3 regions of the Lentzea sp. NPDC020367 genome follow, and region 2 is predicted to be linked to each of the others. Evidence: riboswitches for the same ligand, from Rfam matches in the RefSeq annotation. Region 2 holds a riboswitch; each other region holds the start of a gene.

Region 1 (5,668 bases), on a different contig from region 2:
GCCGGGTACACGGCCTCCTCGCGGGTGTACGGGTGGTTCCACTCGCCGACGGTCACGCAGGCCGCGGTGTGCGGGGCGTTGCGCAGCGGGTTGTCCTCGACGGGCCAGTCGCCGGCGCCGACGCGGTCGATCTCGTGCTTGATGGCGATCATGGCGTCGATGAACCTGTCGATCTCGGCCAGGTCCTCGGACTCGGTCGGCTCGACCATCAGGGTGCCGGCGACCGGGAACGACATGGTCGGGGCGTGCAGGCCGTAGTCGGCGAGACGCTTGGCCACGTCGTCCACCGTCACGCCGGTGGCCTTGGTGATCGGGCGCAGGTCGAGGATGCACTCGTGGGCCACGAAGCCGCCCTCGCCGGTGTAGAGGACCGGGTAGTGCTCGTCCAGGCGCCGTGCGACGTAGTTGGCGGCCGCCACGGCGGTCAGGGTGGCGCGGCGCAGGCCGTCGCCGCCCATCATGCGCACGTACGCCCACGAGATCGGCAGGATCGACGCGGAACCCCACGGGGCGCCGGAGATCGGGCCGACACCGGTGGCCGGTCCCGCGGTCGGCTGCAGTGGGTGGTTCGGCAGGAACGGGGCGAGGTGGGACTTCACGCCGATCGGGCCGACGCCGGGGCCACCGCCGCCGTGCGGGATGCAGAACGTCTTGTGCAGGTTCAGGTGCGAGACGTCCGAGCCGAACTTGCCGTAGCGGGCCAGGCCGATCAACGCGTTGAGGTTCGCGCCGTCGACGTACACCTGGCCGCCCGCGTCGTGGACCAGGCCGCAGACCTCGCGGACGGTGTCCTCGTACACGCCGTGGGTCGACGGGTAGGTGATCATGATCGCGGCGAGGTCGTCGGCGTGCTCGGCGACCGTCGAACGCAGGTGGCCCATGTCGATGTTGCCCTTGTCGTCGCACTTCACGACGACGACGCGCATGCCGGCCATGACGGCGGACGCGGCGTTGGTGCCGTGCGCGGACGACGGGATCAGGCAGACGTCGCGGTCGGCGTTGCCGTTGGCGCGGTGGTAGGCGCGGATCGCCAGCAGACCGGCGAACTCACCCTGCGAACCGGCGTTGGGCTGCAACGACACCGCGTCGTAGCCGGTGACCTCGGCGAGCCACTCCTCCAGGTCGGACACGATCTTCAGCAGACCGGCGGCGTCCTCGGCGGGCGCGAACGGGTGCAGCGTCGAGAACTCCGGCCACGTGATGGACTCCATCTCCGCGGTGGCGTTCAGCTTCATCGTGCACGAGCCCAGCGGGATCATGCTGCGGTCCAGCGCGACGTCCTTGTCGGACAGCGCGCGCAGGTAGCGCAGCAGCGCGGTCTCGGAGCGGTGCGCGTGGAAGACCGGGTGCGTCAGGTAGTCCGAGGTGCGGCGCAGGTCGCCCGGGATGCCGTCGGCGGTGTCGGCGTCGATCGCGTCCACATCGGACCCGGTGACACCGAAGGCGTTCCACACGGCGACGATGTGCGCGCGCGTGGTCTTCTCGTCGCAAGCGATTGCCACGACGTCGTCGTCGACCTTGCGGAGGTTGATGCCGGCCTCACGCGCCTTCTCGACGACAGCGGCGGCCTGGCCCTCGACGCGGACCTGGACGGTGTCGAAGAACTCGCCGTGCACGACGTCGAGACCGGCCTCGCACAGGCCCGTGGCGAGCACGGTGGCCAGGCGGTGCACGCGGGTCGCGATCGACCGCAGGCCCTCGGGACCGTGGTAGACGGCGTACATGGACGCGATCACGGCCAGAAGAACCTGCGCGGTGCAGATGTTCGACGTGGCCTTCTCACGGCGGATGTGCTGCTCACGCGTCTGCAGCGCGAGGCGGTAGGCCAGCGAGCCGTCGGAGTCGACGGAGACACCGACCAGACGGCCGGGCAGCTGACGCTCCAGGCCGGACCGGACGGCCATGTAGCCGGCGTGCGGGCCACCGAAGCCGATGGGCACGCCGAAGCGCTGCGTGGTGCCGACGACGACGTCCGCGCCGATCTCGCCCGGCGCGCGCAGCAGCGTCAGCGCCAGCAGGTCGGCGACGACGACGGCCTGCGCACCGGCGGCGTGGATCTCCTCGATCAACGCGGCCTGGTCGCGCACGACACCGGAGGCGCCGGGGTAGGACAGCAGTACGCCGTAGAAGTCGCCGCCGAGGCCCAGGCCCTCGATGCCCTGCGACAGGTCGGCGACGACGATCTCGATGCCCAGCGGCTCGGCGCGCGTCTCGATGACGGCCAGCGTCTGCGGCAGCGTGTCGGCGTCGATGACGAACTTGTTCGACTTGGACTTGCCCGCGCGGCGCACCAGCGTCATCGCCTCGGCGGCGGCGGTCGACTCGTCCAGCATGGACGCGTTCGCGGTCGGCAGGCCGGTCAGGTCGCCGACCATGGTCTGGAAGTTCAGCAGCGCCTCGAGACGGCCCTGCGAGATCTCCGGCTGGTACGGCGTGTACGCGGTGTACCAGGCGGGCGACTCGAGCACGTTGCGCAGGATCACGCCCGGCGTCACGGTGTCGTAGTAGCCGAGGCCGATCATCTGCGTCATCGGGCGGTTCCGCGAGGCGAGCTCACGCAGTTCGGCCAGCGCCTCGGTCTCGGTGGCCGGGTCGGGCAGGTCCAGCACGAGATCGCGCTCGTGGATCGACGAAGGCACCGCGTGCTGCGCCAGCTCCTCGAGCGACCCGACGCCGATGACGTCGAGGATGCGCGCGAGTTCGGCGGGGCGCGGACCGACGTGGCGGTCGGCGAACGGGGTGCCGTGCTCGAGAGCTGCGAGCGGAATGCGGTCCTGCGTCATCAAACGCCTCCGGGGGCTGCGGGCACACGTGTCCTGGTGCCCTCCCCGCTCTGTCCGTACCCCGAAGGGCGCCTGAGAGGTTCACCCACCGGTAAGGATGGGCTTTCACCGTCGGCGGGATCCCCAGAAAAATCCTGGTGATCCACTTTCCAGAGGCGTCTCGCTCGGCGGTCCTGGATGCCTGAGAGGTTCCCGGGGAGGGACTTGCTCCTTCGGCGCCGGGCTCGAAACCCGGTCTCTCCCGCCTGAGTTCAGCGACTACCCGAGAAGAATACCCGCAGGCAGCCCCGCTAGTCCCCAGGGACGCGACCTACATCTCAGTGCCAAGACCGGCGAGCACCTCCGCAACGGGGTCCGCCGGGTCGTCGCGCAGCGCCACGAGCAGGTGCGCGGTGCCCACGACCGCGTCTCCGCGCCGGGCGGCGACGAGCTTCGCCCGTTCCATCGCACGCTCCACCTTGCCGCCGCTGACGGGCAACGCGGCCAGGTCGATCCCCGCCTCGCGCAACGCCGCCGCCCCGCCCGACTCGAACTCCGGCTTCAGCCTCCTGCCTGCCACCGTCAACTGGCGGTCGACCGCCAGCACCGCCTCCACCAGGTCGCGAGACGACACTTCTCGCCTCGCGGCCACGGCCAGCCGTCCGGCCTCGTTGCGCACGACGGTCAGCACCGGCCCGCCCAGCCCCTGGCCGCGCGCGACCCACCGCACCAGCCAGCGCACGTACCCGCCGCCGGACTCACCCTCCAACGCTCCCGCCTTGCGCAGCAACCGCACGGCGGGCGCTTCCTCGACCTCCGCGTGGGTTCGCGCGGCATCCGCCCGCACAGCGGCGGCCATCGCGTCGACGTCCACTCCGCGCAGCACGAACAGGTCGGCGGCACGTCCGGAACCCTGCTCCAGCAACGCGAGGGAGAGGTGGGTCGTGGTCAGCACGCCGTCGCCGGCCCGGGCGGCCGCCGCGAGCAGACACTCCTCCAGCGCACGGCTGACGGGCGGCACGGTCTCGATGACCAGGCGGTCGCAGGCGACGTTCAGCAACGCCGTGACGTCCGGATGAGCCTCGGGAACGACGCCACCGTCGTCGTCGGCCCAGTGCTCGGCCCCCCGCGCCATCGCCTGGGCCCGCAGCGACTTCACGCCGAGCTTGCGGCCGGGTCCGATGGTGTCGATCAGCGAGATCAGCAGGTTCTCGGTGCCGAGGAAGCCGAACTCCAGCCGAAGCGCGCGCTGCGCCGCCGCTTCCAGCACCTTCACGACCTGGTAGGAGGGGGTGATCGTCATGCGGGGAACGCTAGGGACCGATGCGGTCTGGTCGCTGCCGCCGACCGGCCATCCCACGGCGCCAGTCGGCCACGTTTCCCAAACCGGTCAGCCGGTGGCGCGCTCGCGACGCCGGCGGGTCAGCTCGTCCTCGGTCATCGGGGCGATCTCGACGCCGTCCGCACGTTCGGCCGGGAACTCGTGGATCGTGCCGGAGATCTCGCGCATCGCACCGCTGACCGCGATGCCGAACACGCCCTGACCGCCCTGCAGCAGATCGACGACCTCTTCCGGCGAGGTGCACTCGTAGACGGTGGTGCCGTCGGAGAACAGCGTGATGCGCGCCAGGTCCTGCACGCCGCGGCGCCGCAGGTGGTCGACCGCGACCCTGATGTTCTGCAGGGAGACACCGGTGTCCAGCAGCCGCTTCACGACCTTGAGCACCAGGATGTCCTTGAAGGAGTACAGCCTCTGGCTCCCGGAGCCGTGCGCCATCCTTATCGTCGGCGCGACCAGCCCGGTCCTTGCCCAGTAGTCGAGCTGCCGGTACGTGATCCCCGCGATCTGACACGCCGCGGGTCCTCGGTAACCGACGAGCTCGTCCGGCAGCGAGGAGTCCGGGAACAGTTCACCCTGCAGCCCGGATTCGGCCCTCAAGGGCGCTTCCTCGACCACGCCTGCCTCCCCTCGGAACGGCCACGAAACTCATGACCGTCAAGCCGCTACGTCAGCTCGCGCGAACCAGCGACGTCCACTCGAGTTCGACGGTAGGACCGGTCCGAGGGCAGGTCAACGCGACGCGCGGGGAGAGGCGACCCTCAACCTCAAGTGGAGAGTCATGCCGTCACCCGAAACGGGACGTTCAGGTGACGTTTAGTGATCGTTTAGCGATTAAAACGACCGTAAGTAGTCCGATCGAGGGACATCCAAACGAACTGACTCACGGTCCATACGAGACGGAGTGCGACACCCTTGAAAACTCAGGTGTCCGCGCCTCTGAAGTCTTCAGGGGACACGGAGTCGAGGAACTCGCGGAACTTCTCCACCTCGTCCTCCTGCTCGTCCGGGATGATGAGGCCCGCCTCGGCCAGGACGGACTCCTCGGCGTGGATGGGCACGCCGACGCGCAACGCCAGCGCCACCGAGTCGGACGGCCGCGCGGACACCCGCACGTCGCCGTCGAACACGAGCTCGGCGAAGAAGGTGCCCTCCTGCAGGTCGGTGATCCGCACCTGCTCGAGGTTGCGTCCCAGTGCTCCGATGACGTCCTTGAGGAGGTCGTGCGTGAGCGGACGGGCAGGACGGACACCCTGTTGTTCGAGTGCGATCGCCGTGGCCTCCACGGAGCCGATCCAGATCGGCAGGTACCGCTCACCCTCGGTTTCACGGAGCAGGAGGATCGGCTGGTTCTGGGGCAGCTCCACCCGGACGCCCACGACGCGCATCTCACTCATCGGGTCTCGCCTCCCTCTGACTCGTTGGGGAGTACCCGGTTCGCTCCGAGCATCCCCCGGCGTATGCGTTCGACGCTACCCGCCAAGCGGGCCGTGTGCTCAATTGTTGCGGGCAGAAAGTGATCAAGATGATTGCCGCAAGCCCGCTCTCACCAACAACGTGTGCAACG
Region 2 (5,668 bases):
ACCTCGGCCATGTCGACGCGGCCGTCGGAGTCCGCGACGTGGTACGGCACGACGTTGTAGAGCTTGCCGGAGAAGTTGATGCGCATGCCGTGCGTCAGGTGGCCGCCGTGCGCGAGGTCCAGGCCCAGGATCGTGTCGCCGGGCTGGAGCAGCGCGAACATCGCGGCCGCGTTGGCCTGCGCGCCCGAGTGCGGCTGGACGTTCGCGAAGCCCGCGCCGAAGAGCGACTTGATGCGCTCGATGGCGAGCCGCTCGACGACGTCCACGTGCTCGCAGCCGCCGTAGTAGCGGCGGCCGGGGTACCCCTCGGCGTACTTGTTCGTGAGGACGGAGCCCTGGGCCTGCAACACCGACACGGGCGTGAAGTTCTCCGAGGCGATCATCTCGAGAGTGCCCTGCTGGCGCGCCAACTCGGCCGCAACGGCTTCGGCGACCTCGGGGTCGTACTCCGCGAGGGAAGCGTTGAACTGGTCGGACATCTGGAGAATCTCCCTACTTGGCGCGCTTGTAGAACGGAAGTGCGACGACCTCGACCGGCTGCTTCTTGCCGCGGACGTCGACCAGCAGTGGGGTGCCGGGCTCGGCACTGGCCCGTGACACGTAGGCCATGGCGACGGAGTAGCCGAGGGTCGGGGACAGCGCGCCCGACGTCACCTCGCCCACGACCTCGTCGCCGTTGAGCACCGCGTAACCGTGGCGCGGGGCACGGCGTTCGGGCGTCTTCAGTCCGACCAGGACCGAGTCCACCCCGGACTCGGCGACCTTGGCCAGCGCGTCGCGGCCCACGAAGTCGCCGGGCTTGTCGAGCTTCACGACACGGCCCAGGTTCGCGTTGTACGGCGTCAGCGACGTCGTGAGCTCGTTGCCGTACAAGGGCATTCCGGCTTCGAGGCGCAACGTGTCGCGGCAGCCGAGACCGCACGGCTTGAGCTCGTGCGCCTCGCCCGCGGACAGCAGCGCGGCCCAGACGGCCGGCGCGTCGGCGGGTGCGACGAAGAGCTCGAAGCCCTCCTCGCCCGTGTAACCCGTGCGCGCGAGCAACGCGTCGACTCCGGCCACGGTGGAAGGGTACGAGGCGTAGTACTTGACTGACGCCAGGTCCGTCTCGGTCAGGCCGGAGAGGATCTCAACGGACTTCGGGCCCTGGATCGCGATCAACGCGTAGTCGGTCGACTTGTCGGTGACGACGGTGTCGAACCCGGCTGCGCGCTCGACCAGGGCCTCAGCCACGACGGCGGCGTTGGAGGCGTTCGCGACGACCATGAACTCCTGGTCGCCCAGGCGGTACACGATCAGGTCGTCGAGCACGCCGCCGTCGGCCTGGGTGATCATCGTGTAGCGGGCCTTGCCGACGGCCAGCGCGGAGATGTGCCCGACCAGCGCGTAGTCGAGGGCCTCGCCCGCCTGCGGTCCGGTCAGGACGATCTCACCCATGTGCGTGAGGTCGAACAGGCCAGCGGTGGTGCGCACGGCGTGGTGCTCGGCGAGTTCGGACGAGTAGCGCAGCGGCATCCGCCAGCCCGCGAAGTCGGTGAACATCGCGCCGAGCTGCTCGTGCTCGGCGTTCAGAGGCGTGAGGCGGGACATCAGAACGCTCCTCCAGGGTGCGCCGAAGAGCCGGACGCGGCCGGCTGAGGCATCAGAAGAATGACACGATCCATCGGAGACTCCTCACTAGAGCGAGCCTCCCCCTCTGTCATGAGCCTGAGAGCTTCACCACCGAAGTGGCTTGCACCGTGGGCGAGGCTGCCGAGCAGCCTGCTTTCCAGAGTTGCCTTCGTCGCGCGGTACCTGTGCCTGAGAGATTCCGGGGAGGGATTGCTCCTTCGGCGCCCCTGCTGGAGGGGTCTCTTCCGCGCGACATCGACGGCCGTGTTCAGTTGGTAGCCCCAGACGCTAGCAGGCCAAACGTCACAGCGGCACGCCCTGCGCCGTCTTCTCGACCACCTTGCGCTCCGCCCAGAAGGACAGGAACGGGACCGTGCCGGCGAGCAGCACCAGCAGGGTGCCCTTGATCGACCAGCGCAGCTTCAGCGCCAGGTCGACGGAAATCACCAGGTAGATGGCGTAGAGGAAGCCGTGGATCGGGCCGACGACCTTCATCGCGCCGCCCATGTCCGCGGCGTACTTGAGCACCATGGCCACGACCAGGAGCAGCAGGAAGACTCCGACCACGTAAGCCATGACCCTGAACCGGGTCAACGCACCCTTCATCTGCCCGCCTTCGCTCAACGACCGTCCCGCGCGTTGAGGTTCGCGAGCATGCGGTTGTAGGCCGCGAGCTCCGCGTCTTCTTCGTCGTCGAACTGCTCGACAGGCGCGGGTTTGACGGCGACAACGGTAGCCATCGGCTCCAGAGCAGGCGCAACCGGATCCTCGTCACGGCGCTGACGTGCCAGCCGACGGAACCGCCACACCATGAAGAGAGGGAAGAGGCCGAAGAGCGGCCACTGGAGCACGTACCCGAGGTTCTGGAACGTGCCGCTGGCGGACTCGAAGCGCTGCCACTGCCACCAGGCGAGTCCGCAACAGGCGACCAGCGCCGCCAGACAGGCGAACGCGATCAGCACACGTTGGGGAGTAAGGAGGCCGCGCACGACCTCCACACTACTTGGGTGGGTCTCCGGAAGGAGACCGCCCCGTGGGGTGTGAGGGCCTCGGCCCTCAGCGGAAAAACGGCGAACGAACGTTGGCGAGCGCGCCCCGCACGAGCGCGCGTGCCCGTTCAACGAATGGATACAGGGCTGCCGCCTCCGACAGCCCGGTCCACTACGCCACGCCGTCCCGGCGCTGCCTCTGCAGACGAGCAACGCACCAGGCCGCGGCGGAGCCACGACGAAGGTGCTGGAGAACCGTCATCGGTCCCAGGCGCCTCCCGAGATCGGCAGGAGACAGGCCGGCCGCGCGGTAGTCGAGCGCGCGCTGGTCCAACGGGCTGATGCCCGCGTCCCACCACTGCTCGGCCTCGGCGACGTCGCCCACCAGCTGCCAGTAGCTCGCCGCGGCGGCGAGCAGTGCCTCGGGTGCCTCCGGCGCCCGCTTGCGCATCGCGGCCACGTAGGCCGGATCCGCCGAGTCGACCTTGACCAAGCCACGCGACCCACTCCTGCCTCCCCGCTGCACGGGGATGCCTGGCGCCGAGGGGGGAGCCTCCGCGAGCCACGCGTTCTTGATCCGGTTCACCTCCTGCATCTCTGCGTCATCAGACCGTTCAGCCGCCCACTGCTGCAACAGCTCGTGGACCCCGGAGTCCTCGACCATATGTGCCTCCTCGTCGGTCGGGGATCGGCCATTGCAGCGGAAGGTATTCGGTAGGTCTGACAATCGCCAGACCCTGAATCCCCAGAACACCCGTTACCAGTGCGTGATTGGCCTCATTCCACCCATCCGGCTCAACGCAGACGGCCGAAGATCACCCAACGTCACTAGCTGAGCGGGGTGGCCGTGCCGAAGAGGCTCCTGATGAAGGTGATGATCGACTCCGCGCCCTGACGCAGCCAGCCGAGAACCTGCTGCACCGCCGAGGCGGACTGCTCGGGCTGGGTGATCAGGAGGAACAGCACCAGCGCGACGCCCGCCAGCACTAGCACCTTCTTGAGGTTCACAGGTACCTCTCCGTCCGTGTGGTTCACCGGTCAGGCGGCGGACCGCCCGTGTCACCCGTCATGGTCCCTCATTCACCCTTGCGATGAACAACGACCACGCCCAACTCGTCCCAGGATCTACCTGGGACGCACGCCTGCGTGACGGCCAATGTCACCCGAATGGCGGCTAAAGAGGGGCCTCAACAGCGCCGATGTCCTGGGCACGAGGTGAACACGGACTCCCTCGCATCCCACAGCTTGGAAGAGAGACTGTTGCACCGGGGCTCACCCGGATGCCGAACTCACCCCATCACGCACCGTCACGCCTTCGTGGCGCTATTAATGCGCGTCCGAGCATTATCCAATTACTCCAGACCGCCGCAGTTCCATAATTCGATCGGCCGCCACACCCATGTCGGCAAGCACTTCCCCGGTGTTCGTTCCGGGCGAAACAGGAGCCGTGGGAACCGCCGCGGGAGTGCGGTCGAACCGGGGCGCCGGAGCCGGGTGCGGCGAGCCCGACACGTCCACGAAAGTGTCGCGGGCTGCGTTGTACGGGTGATGCGCCGCCTCGGCAGGAGTCAGCACCGGAGCCAGGCACGCGTCCGTGTCCCGCGCCAGGTCAGCCCACTCGTCCCGCGGCCGGGTCTTCACCGCCGCCGCGATGCGCTCCCGCAGCTCAGGCCAGTTCGCCGGATCGTTGCGCGAGGGCGCGTCCTCCAGGCCCAGCACGCGCACCAGGTCGGCGTAGAACTTCTCCTCCAGCGCGCCGATGGCCACGTACCGCCCGTCGGCGGCCTCGTAGACGTCGTAGAACGGCACTCCACCGTCGAGCATGTTCTCGCCACGCCCGCCCGACCACATGCCCGCGGACCGCATCCCGTGCAGGAACGTCGTCAGCAGCGCCGCCCCGTCGACCATCGCGGTGTCCACGACCTGGCCGCGTCCGGAGCGCTCCCGTTCATACAGTGCGGCGAGCACGCCCAGAGCCAGCAGCAGCCCTCCCCCGCCGAAGTCGCCCAGGAGGTTGATGGGGAACGACGGCGGCCCTCCTGCCCGTCCCAGCGGCTCCAGCGCACCCGCGACGGCGATGTAGTTGATGTCGTGGCCGGCGCGGTCGGCGAGCGGCCCGTCCTGGCCCCAGCCGGTCATGCGTCCATATACAAGGCGCGGGTTGCGGGCCAGGCACTGCGCGGGGCCGATGCCCAGCCGTTCGGTCACGCCCGGCCGGAAGCCCTCGATCAGCACGTCCGAGCGCTCGACCAGTCCGAGAACCAGTTCGGCACCCTCCGGCTTGCGCGTGTCGACGGCGATCGAGCGCCGGTTGCGGCCGAGGAAGTCGCCGGGGATCGTCTGCACGCTCCCCGGCTTGTGCACCTGGATCACGTCGGCACCGAGGTCCGCCAGCACCATCGCACCGAACGGCGCGGGCGCGAGGCCGGCGAGCTCGATGACGCGCAGCCCTGCGAGAGGGCCGGTCACAAGGACCTCGCGATGATTTCCTTCATGATCTCGTTCGTCCCGCCGTAGATCCGCTGCACGCGTGCGTCGGACCAGGCGCGTGCGATCGGGTACTCGTTCATGTAGCCGTAGCCGCCGAACAGCTGCACGCACTCGTCGACGACCTTGCTCAACCGGTCGCTGGCCCACCACTTCGCCATCGCCGCGGTCGGCACGTCCAGTTCGCCCTTCAGGTGCTTCTCGATGCACTCGTCGATGAACGCCCTGGTCACGGCCGCCTCGGTGGCGCACTCGGCGAGCTTGAACCGGGTGTTCTGGAACTTGATCAGCTCCTTGCCGAACGCCTTGCGGTCCTTCACGTACTTCAGCGTGACGTCCACGGCGGCCTCGATGCCCGCGATGCAGCAGACGCCGATGATCAGGCGTTCCTGCGGCAACTGGTGCATCAGCTGGATGAACCCGAGGCCCTCCTGCTCACCGAGGAGGTTGGTCGCGGGCACGCGGACGTCGTCGAAGAACAGCTCGGCGGTGTCCTGGCCCTTCATGCCGACCTTGTCGAGCACGCGGCCGCGCCGGATGTCGTTCTCCACGACGAGCAGCGAGATGCCCTGCGCGCCCTGGGC
Region 3 (5,668 bases), on a different contig from region 2:
CGACGGCCTCGTGCACCGGGAAGCCCAGAACACGAACCCGCCGCGCGTCGACTACAGCCTCACGCCGCTGGGCCGCGACACGGCCGAGCGGCTGCTGTCGTTGATCCACCTCCTCGAGGGCCGCATGCCCGAGGTGCTGGCCGCGCAGGCCGTGTACGACGCCCGCTGAGCACGTGAAGGGCTGCGGACTCTGCTGGACCTCGGCCGAGCTCGAGCTGCTCGACGGCGATCCCGCGCTGGTGCCCGACACCGTCGTGTGGCAGTTCGCCTGGGAGGTCGAGGACCACTTCGAGCCGGACGAGTACGAGCTCGCCTGGCGACGGCTCGCTCCCAGGGTGCTCGATCTGCTGGAACGGGACCCGGACAGCCGGCTCACCCAGGGTCTGACGTGGGCCAACCTGCCCGCCTGGCCGGAAGCCGAACGCATCGCGCTGCGCTCGAGACTCACCGAGATCATCGTCCGCGCGTCGGACAGCGCTGACCTGGACGAACTGGTCCAGGCCGCCGCGCAGATGGACGAGGACCTGACGCCGTGGCTGCCCGTCGTCGACGGTCTCCCGGACGCCGCCGTCGCGGAGCTCGCTCACAAGTGGTCGTACGACTTCCTGAGCGGCGGCGACCCGTGCGACGGGGGCTGGTTGCGCTGGGACGAACCGGCTGCGCCGATCCGGAGCTGGCTGCTCACCCCAGCGCTGCGCGACCGTCTGTCCGGAATGGACAACGAGGTCGCGCAGTACGCGGTGATGCAGATCGACGCGCTTGCCTGACGCTCTATTTCGCTTGCCGCAGCTGCTTAGGCTGAGTGCGTGAAGTGTTGTGGACGCGTCCTGACCGAGGCAGATCTGACGCTGCTCGACGGGGATCCCGAACTGGTTTCGGACGACCTCCTGCTGAACTTCGTCTGGCACCCTCCCGGCTGCTTCGACGAGGACGAGTACGAGGCCGCCTGGCGGCGGCTCGCGTACCGGGTGGTCCAGGTGATGGAGGACGATCCGCACGCCTCGCTCGCCGAGGGACTGGCGTTGGCGAGACCCTTCACCTGGCCGGAGAACGAGCGGGCGGCCCTGCGCGCGCAGCTGACCGGCGCCATCCGGCGTGCTGCCGGGGACGACGAGCGCTGGCCCGCGCTGGACGCGTTGTTCCAGACCGCCGCGCTTCTGGACGAGAGCCTGACCCCGTGGCTGCGCCTGGTCGACACGTTCCCCGACGAGGTGGTCGTGCACCTCGTCAGGGAGTGGACGTCCGCCGTTCAGTGCACCACCAAGGGCGACTACGGCAGCCTGCTCGTCTGGCAGAACCCCACGCCCGGTGAGGAGATGCGGGAGTGGCTGTTCCGCCCCGCCCTGCGCGACCGTCTGTCCGGAGTGGACAGCGAGGCCGCGCAGGACGCGTTCCTGCACGTCGACTGGTTCGCGGAGGAGTTCAGCACTCGATGACGTTCACGGCGAGTCCGCCGCGAGCCGTCTCCTTGTACTTCACCGACATGTCCTTGCCGGTGTCCCGCATAGTCTTGATGACCTTGTCCAACGACACGAAGTGCGAACCGTCACCGCGCAAAGCCATGCGCACAGCCGTGATGGCCTTGATGGACGCGACGGCGTTGCGTTCGATGCACGGAATCTGCACCAGACCGCCGATCGGGTCGCACGTCAGGCCGAGGTTGTGCTCCATGGCGATCTCGGCGGCGTTCTCGACCTGCTCGGGGGTGCCGCCGAGCACCTCGGCGAGGCCACCGGCGGCCATCGAGCAGGCCGAGCCGACCTCGCCCTGGCAGCCGACCTCGGCGCCGGAGATCGACGCGTTCTCCTTGAACAGCACCCCGATCGCGCCTGCCGTCAGCAGGAACCGGACCACGCCGTCGTCGGAGGCTCCCGGCACGAACTTCGTGTAGTAGTGCAGGACCGCCGGGACGATGCCGGCCGCGCCGTTGGTCGGCGCGGTGACCACACGGCCGCCTGCCGCGTTCTCCTCGTTGACGGCCAGCGCGAAGAGGGTCACCCAGTCCATGACCCGCAACGGGTCGGTGACGAAGTGCTCCTTCTCCAGCGTCTTGCGCATCTCGGCGGCACGGCGGCGGACCTTCAGGCCGCCGGGCAGGACGCCGTGCTCGTTGCAGCCGCGTTCGACGCACTCCTGCATGACGTGCCAGATGTGCAGAAGTCCTTGGCGGACCTCGGCTTCGGTGCGCCACGACAGCTCGTTGGCCATCATGATCTCGCTGATCGACAGGCCGGTCTCGCGGCACCGCGCGAGGAGCTCGTCGCCGGTCAGGAACGGGTGGGCCAACGGCGTCGAGTCCGGCTTGATCCGGTCGGTGCCCGATGCGTTCTCGTCGACGACGAACCCGCCGCCGATCGAGTAGTAGACGGCGTGCTCGACCGACTTGCCGTCCGCGAACGCCTCGAAGCTCATCCCGTTGGGGTGCAACGGGAGTGACTTGCGGCGGTGCATGACGAGGTCGCGGTCGTGCACGAAGTCGATCTCGTGCGCGCCGCCGAGCTTGAGCCGTTTGCTGGAGACGATCTCCTCGACGCGGTGGGCCGCGGCCGTGGGGTCGACTTCTTCCGGATGATTGCCTTCCAGGCCCAGGAACACGGCCTTGGGGCTGCCGTGGCCGTGGCCGGTCGCACCGAGCGAGCCGAACAGCTCGACGTGCACGCGGTCCACTTCGGACACGCTCGCGCCGAGCTTCTCGACGAACATCGCGGCCGCGCGCATCGGTCCGACCGTGTGTGAACTGGACGGTCCGATGCCGACGGAGAACAGGTCGAAAACGCTGATCGCCACTGATCAGTCCCTCGTGGTGGTGGAGCGGTCAGTCAGACTTGGTGAGTTCGGCGTACTTGGCCGCCGTGAGGAGGTTCTCGGCCGACTCGACGCGGACCTTGAACAACCAGCCGGCGCCGTACGGGTCGCTGTTCACGATCGCCGGGTCGTCCACGACAGCGCTGTTGACCTCGATCACCTCACCGGTGACGGGCGAGAACAGGTCGCTGACGGACTTGGTGGACTCCAGCTCGCCGCAGACCGCGTTGGTGACGACCTTGGCACCGACCTCTGGCAACTGGACGAAGACGATGTCGCCGAGCGCGTCAGCGGCGTACTCGGTGATTCCGCAGGTCAGCGGGTCCTGAGTGCCCGGCGTCCAGTCGACCCACTCGTGCTCGGCGGTGTAGAGCAGGTTCTCGGGGAACTCCACGGCGACGACTCCTCTGGCTGTGACGGGTCAGGAAACTTGCGCCCCCTCCGCCGTGCAGAGTTGCCTACCCCGAGCGGTCTTGCTGCCTGAGAGTGTGCGGGAGCTTGCCCCTTCGGCGCCCCGACCGGTTCGTCGAGGTCTCTCCCACTCGGGTTCTGACGCTTGCGCGCCGCGGCCGGTGTTCAGTTCTCGGCGCGAACGCTATGTGCGGCCCCCGCCGAGTGTCAACGCGGGACGGTCGAGCGGAACGCGAACGAGGCTCAGGTCGCTCTGTCCTAGATGAACAACCAGAGGGTTACCGGATAGTGCGATCCGCACAGTGACATGACCTTCCGACTGGCCCACATTATGAGATGTCGGCCCACCGAACGGAGGAGTCATCGTGCGGATCGCAGTTCCTCGCGAGATCAAGAACCACGAGTACCGCGTCGCTCTCACGCCTGCCGGTGCGCACGAACTGACCAGTCGCGGCCACGACGTGTACGTCGAGCAGGGCGCCGGTCTCGGTTCCGCGATCACCGACGAGGAGTACCTCGCCGCGGGCGCCAAGATCCTCCCGACCGCCGACGACGTGTGGGCGGAAGGTGACCTGGTTCTCAAGGTCAAGGAGCCGATCGCCGAGGAGTACCCCCGTCTCCGCGCCGGCCAGACCCTCTTCACGTACCTGCACCTCGCCGCCGACAAGCCGCTGACCGAGGCGCTGCTGGCGTCCGGCACCACGGCCATCGCCTACGAGACCGTGCAGCTCCCGAACCGCTCGCTGCCGCTGCTCGCCCCGATGTCCGAGGTCGCGGGCCGGCTGGCCCCGCAGGTCGGTGCGTTCGCGCTGATGAAGCCCTCCGGCGGCCGTGGCGTGCTGCCCGGCGGCGTCCCCGGTGTCGCCCCGGCCCGCGTGGTCGTCATCGGCGGTGGCGTGGCCGGCGTCAACGCCGCCACCATCGCCGTCGGCATGGGCGCGGACGTGCAGATCCTCGACACCAACGTCGACCGCCTGCGCCAGATCGACGCCCAGTTCCAGGGCCGCCTGCGCACGCTCGCCTCGAACTCGTTCGCCATCGAGCAGGCCGTCCGCGAGGCCGACCTGGTCATCGGCGCCGTGCTCGTCCCCGGTGCCGCTGCCCCGAAGCTCGTGTCGAACGCGCTCGTCGCCGACATGAAGCCGGGTTCGGTGCTCGTCGACATCGCCATCGACCAGGGCGGTTGCTTCGAGGACTCCCGCGCCACCACGCACGCCGACCCGACCTACGAGGTCCACAACTCGGTGTTCTACTGCGTGGCGAACATGCCGGGCGCCGTCCCGCGCACCTCGACCTACGCGCTGACCAACGTGACGCTGCCGTACGCGGTCGCGCTGGCCGACAAGGGCTGGGAGAAGGCGCTCAAGGACGACCGTTCGCTCGCCCTGGGCCTGAACGTCCACGCCGGCCTGCTGACCAACGGCCCGGTGGCCGAGGCGACCGGCCTCGCGCACACGCCGCTGGAGACCGTCGTCTAAAGCCAACTGAATGAATGAGGCCCCCGCACGCGTCAATCGCTGCGGGGGTTTCGCCTATCTGAGGGCGGCGACGCGCGCCTTGATGCCGTCGATCACGCAGTCCAGGCCGAACTCGAACTGCCCCTCCAGCGACCACACCGCCGGGTTGTCCAGCATCTCGACGTAGCGGGGGTGCTTCTCGCGGTACAGGTCGGCGATCTTGCCCAGGTCCGGCGGCGGCTTGTCCATCCTGCCCCGCCCGGCGAAGTTCACCTCGGCGATCGCGAACCCCATGACGTAGCTCGACACCGTGGACGCCGACAGCGCCGCCTCGGCCATCGACAGACCGGCCGCCCGCATGGGTTCGAGCAACGAGTCCGCCATCGCCACGGAGTTCGGGCCGATCGTGGTGTGCTCCCCGATGGCACGCACCCACCACGGGTGCTTCTGCGCGAGATGACGCAGCGTGTGCATCATCCCGCGCAGCGCGGGCTCCCACTCGGCGTCGGGTTCCGGCAGGTCGAACTCGCCGTAGATCTCGTCCAGGCAGAGCTCGATCAACGCGTCCTTCGTCGGCACGTGCCAGTACAGCGACATCGGCGCCGCGCCGAGCTGCGCGGCGAGGTTGCGCATGGACAGCTTCTGCATGCCGTGCTCGTCCAGCAGCTCCAGTGCCTTGCGGACGATCGCCTCACGGCTCAGACCGAGGGGCTGCCCGCTGCCGGGCCTGGGCTTGCTGAACCAGACGCTCTCCACAAGGCGATCCTAGGCACGCCGCAGCAGCACGCTGGCCACAACACCTCCCAGGAACACGGCGATCGCACCGATCACGAGGCTCACGCTCATGCCGTTGGAGAACGCCTCGCGCACGACCGTGATGTCCGCACCGCTGTGCAAGGCCTCACTCAGTGATCGCCCTGGAACGCCGTCCGGCAACGAGGCCACGAACCTTGCCGACAGCAACGCACCGAGCACCGCGATGCCGAACGAGGAAC

The links. Region 2 has a riboswitch for glycine ahead of gcvT (glycine cleavage system aminomethyltransferase GcvT). Riboswitches for the same ligand answer to the same signal wherever they lie in the genome.
Region 1: linked by a shared signal. The riboswitch ahead of gcvP (aminomethyl-transferring glycine dehydrogenase) and the one ahead of gcvT (glycine cleavage system aminomethyltransferase GcvT) in region 2 are both predicted to bind glycine.
Region 3: linked by a shared signal. The riboswitch ahead of gcvH (glycine cleavage system protein GcvH) and the one ahead of gcvT (glycine cleavage system aminomethyltransferase GcvT) in region 2 are both predicted to bind glycine.

What each region holds. Positions count from the first base shown of each region.
Region 1 is NZ_JBIRVV010000006.1:121,722-127,389, reverse strand. It holds gene gcvP (aminomethyl-transferring glycine dehydrogenase) at 1-2,783, opposite strand, end outside; glycine riboswitch at 2,832-2,938, opposite strand; glycine riboswitch at 2,942-3,037, opposite strand; gene ACH413_RS25710 (Clp protease N-terminal domain-containing protein) at 3,094-4,065, opposite strand; gene ACH413_RS25705 (MerR family transcriptional regulator) at 4,153-4,719, opposite strand; gene ACH413_RS25700 (bifunctional nuclease family protein) at 5,025-5,498, opposite strand; gene ACH413_RS25695 (MerR family transcriptional regulator) at 5,622-5,668, opposite strand, start outside.
Region 2 is NZ_JBIRVV010000003.1:129,962-135,629, forward strand. It holds gene glyA (serine hydroxymethyltransferase) at 1-479, opposite strand, end outside; gene gcvT (glycine cleavage system aminomethyltransferase GcvT) at 493-1,587, opposite strand; glycine riboswitch at 1,684-1,775, opposite strand; glycine riboswitch at 1,776-1,866, opposite strand; gene ACH413_RS12920 (DUF3817 domain-containing protein) at 1,912-2,214, opposite strand; gene ACH413_RS12925 (hypothetical protein) at 2,229-2,597, opposite strand; gene ACH413_RS12930 (transcriptional regulator) at 2,770-3,261, opposite strand; gene ACH413_RS12935 (hypothetical protein) at 3,426-3,605, opposite strand; gene ACH413_RS12940 (CaiB/BaiF CoA-transferase family protein) at 3,942-5,066, opposite strand; gene ACH413_RS12945 (acyl-CoA dehydrogenase family protein) at 5,063-5,668, opposite strand, start outside.
Region 3 is NZ_JBIRVV010000019.1:91,677-97,344, reverse strand. It holds gene ACH413_RS42720 (helix-turn-helix domain-containing protein) at 1-169, shown strand, start outside; gene ACH413_RS42715 (hypothetical protein) at 174-767, shown strand; gene ACH413_RS42710 (hypothetical protein) at 807-1,436, shown strand; gene ACH413_RS42705 (L-serine ammonia-lyase) at 1,423-2,787, opposite strand; gene gcvH (glycine cleavage system protein GcvH) at 2,816-3,199, opposite strand; glycine riboswitch at 3,264-3,356, opposite strand; gene ald (alanine dehydrogenase) at 3,582-4,694, shown strand; gene ACH413_RS42690 (TetR/AcrR family transcriptional regulator) at 4,749-5,429, opposite strand; gene ACH413_RS42685 (MFS transporter) at 5,439-5,668, opposite strand, start outside.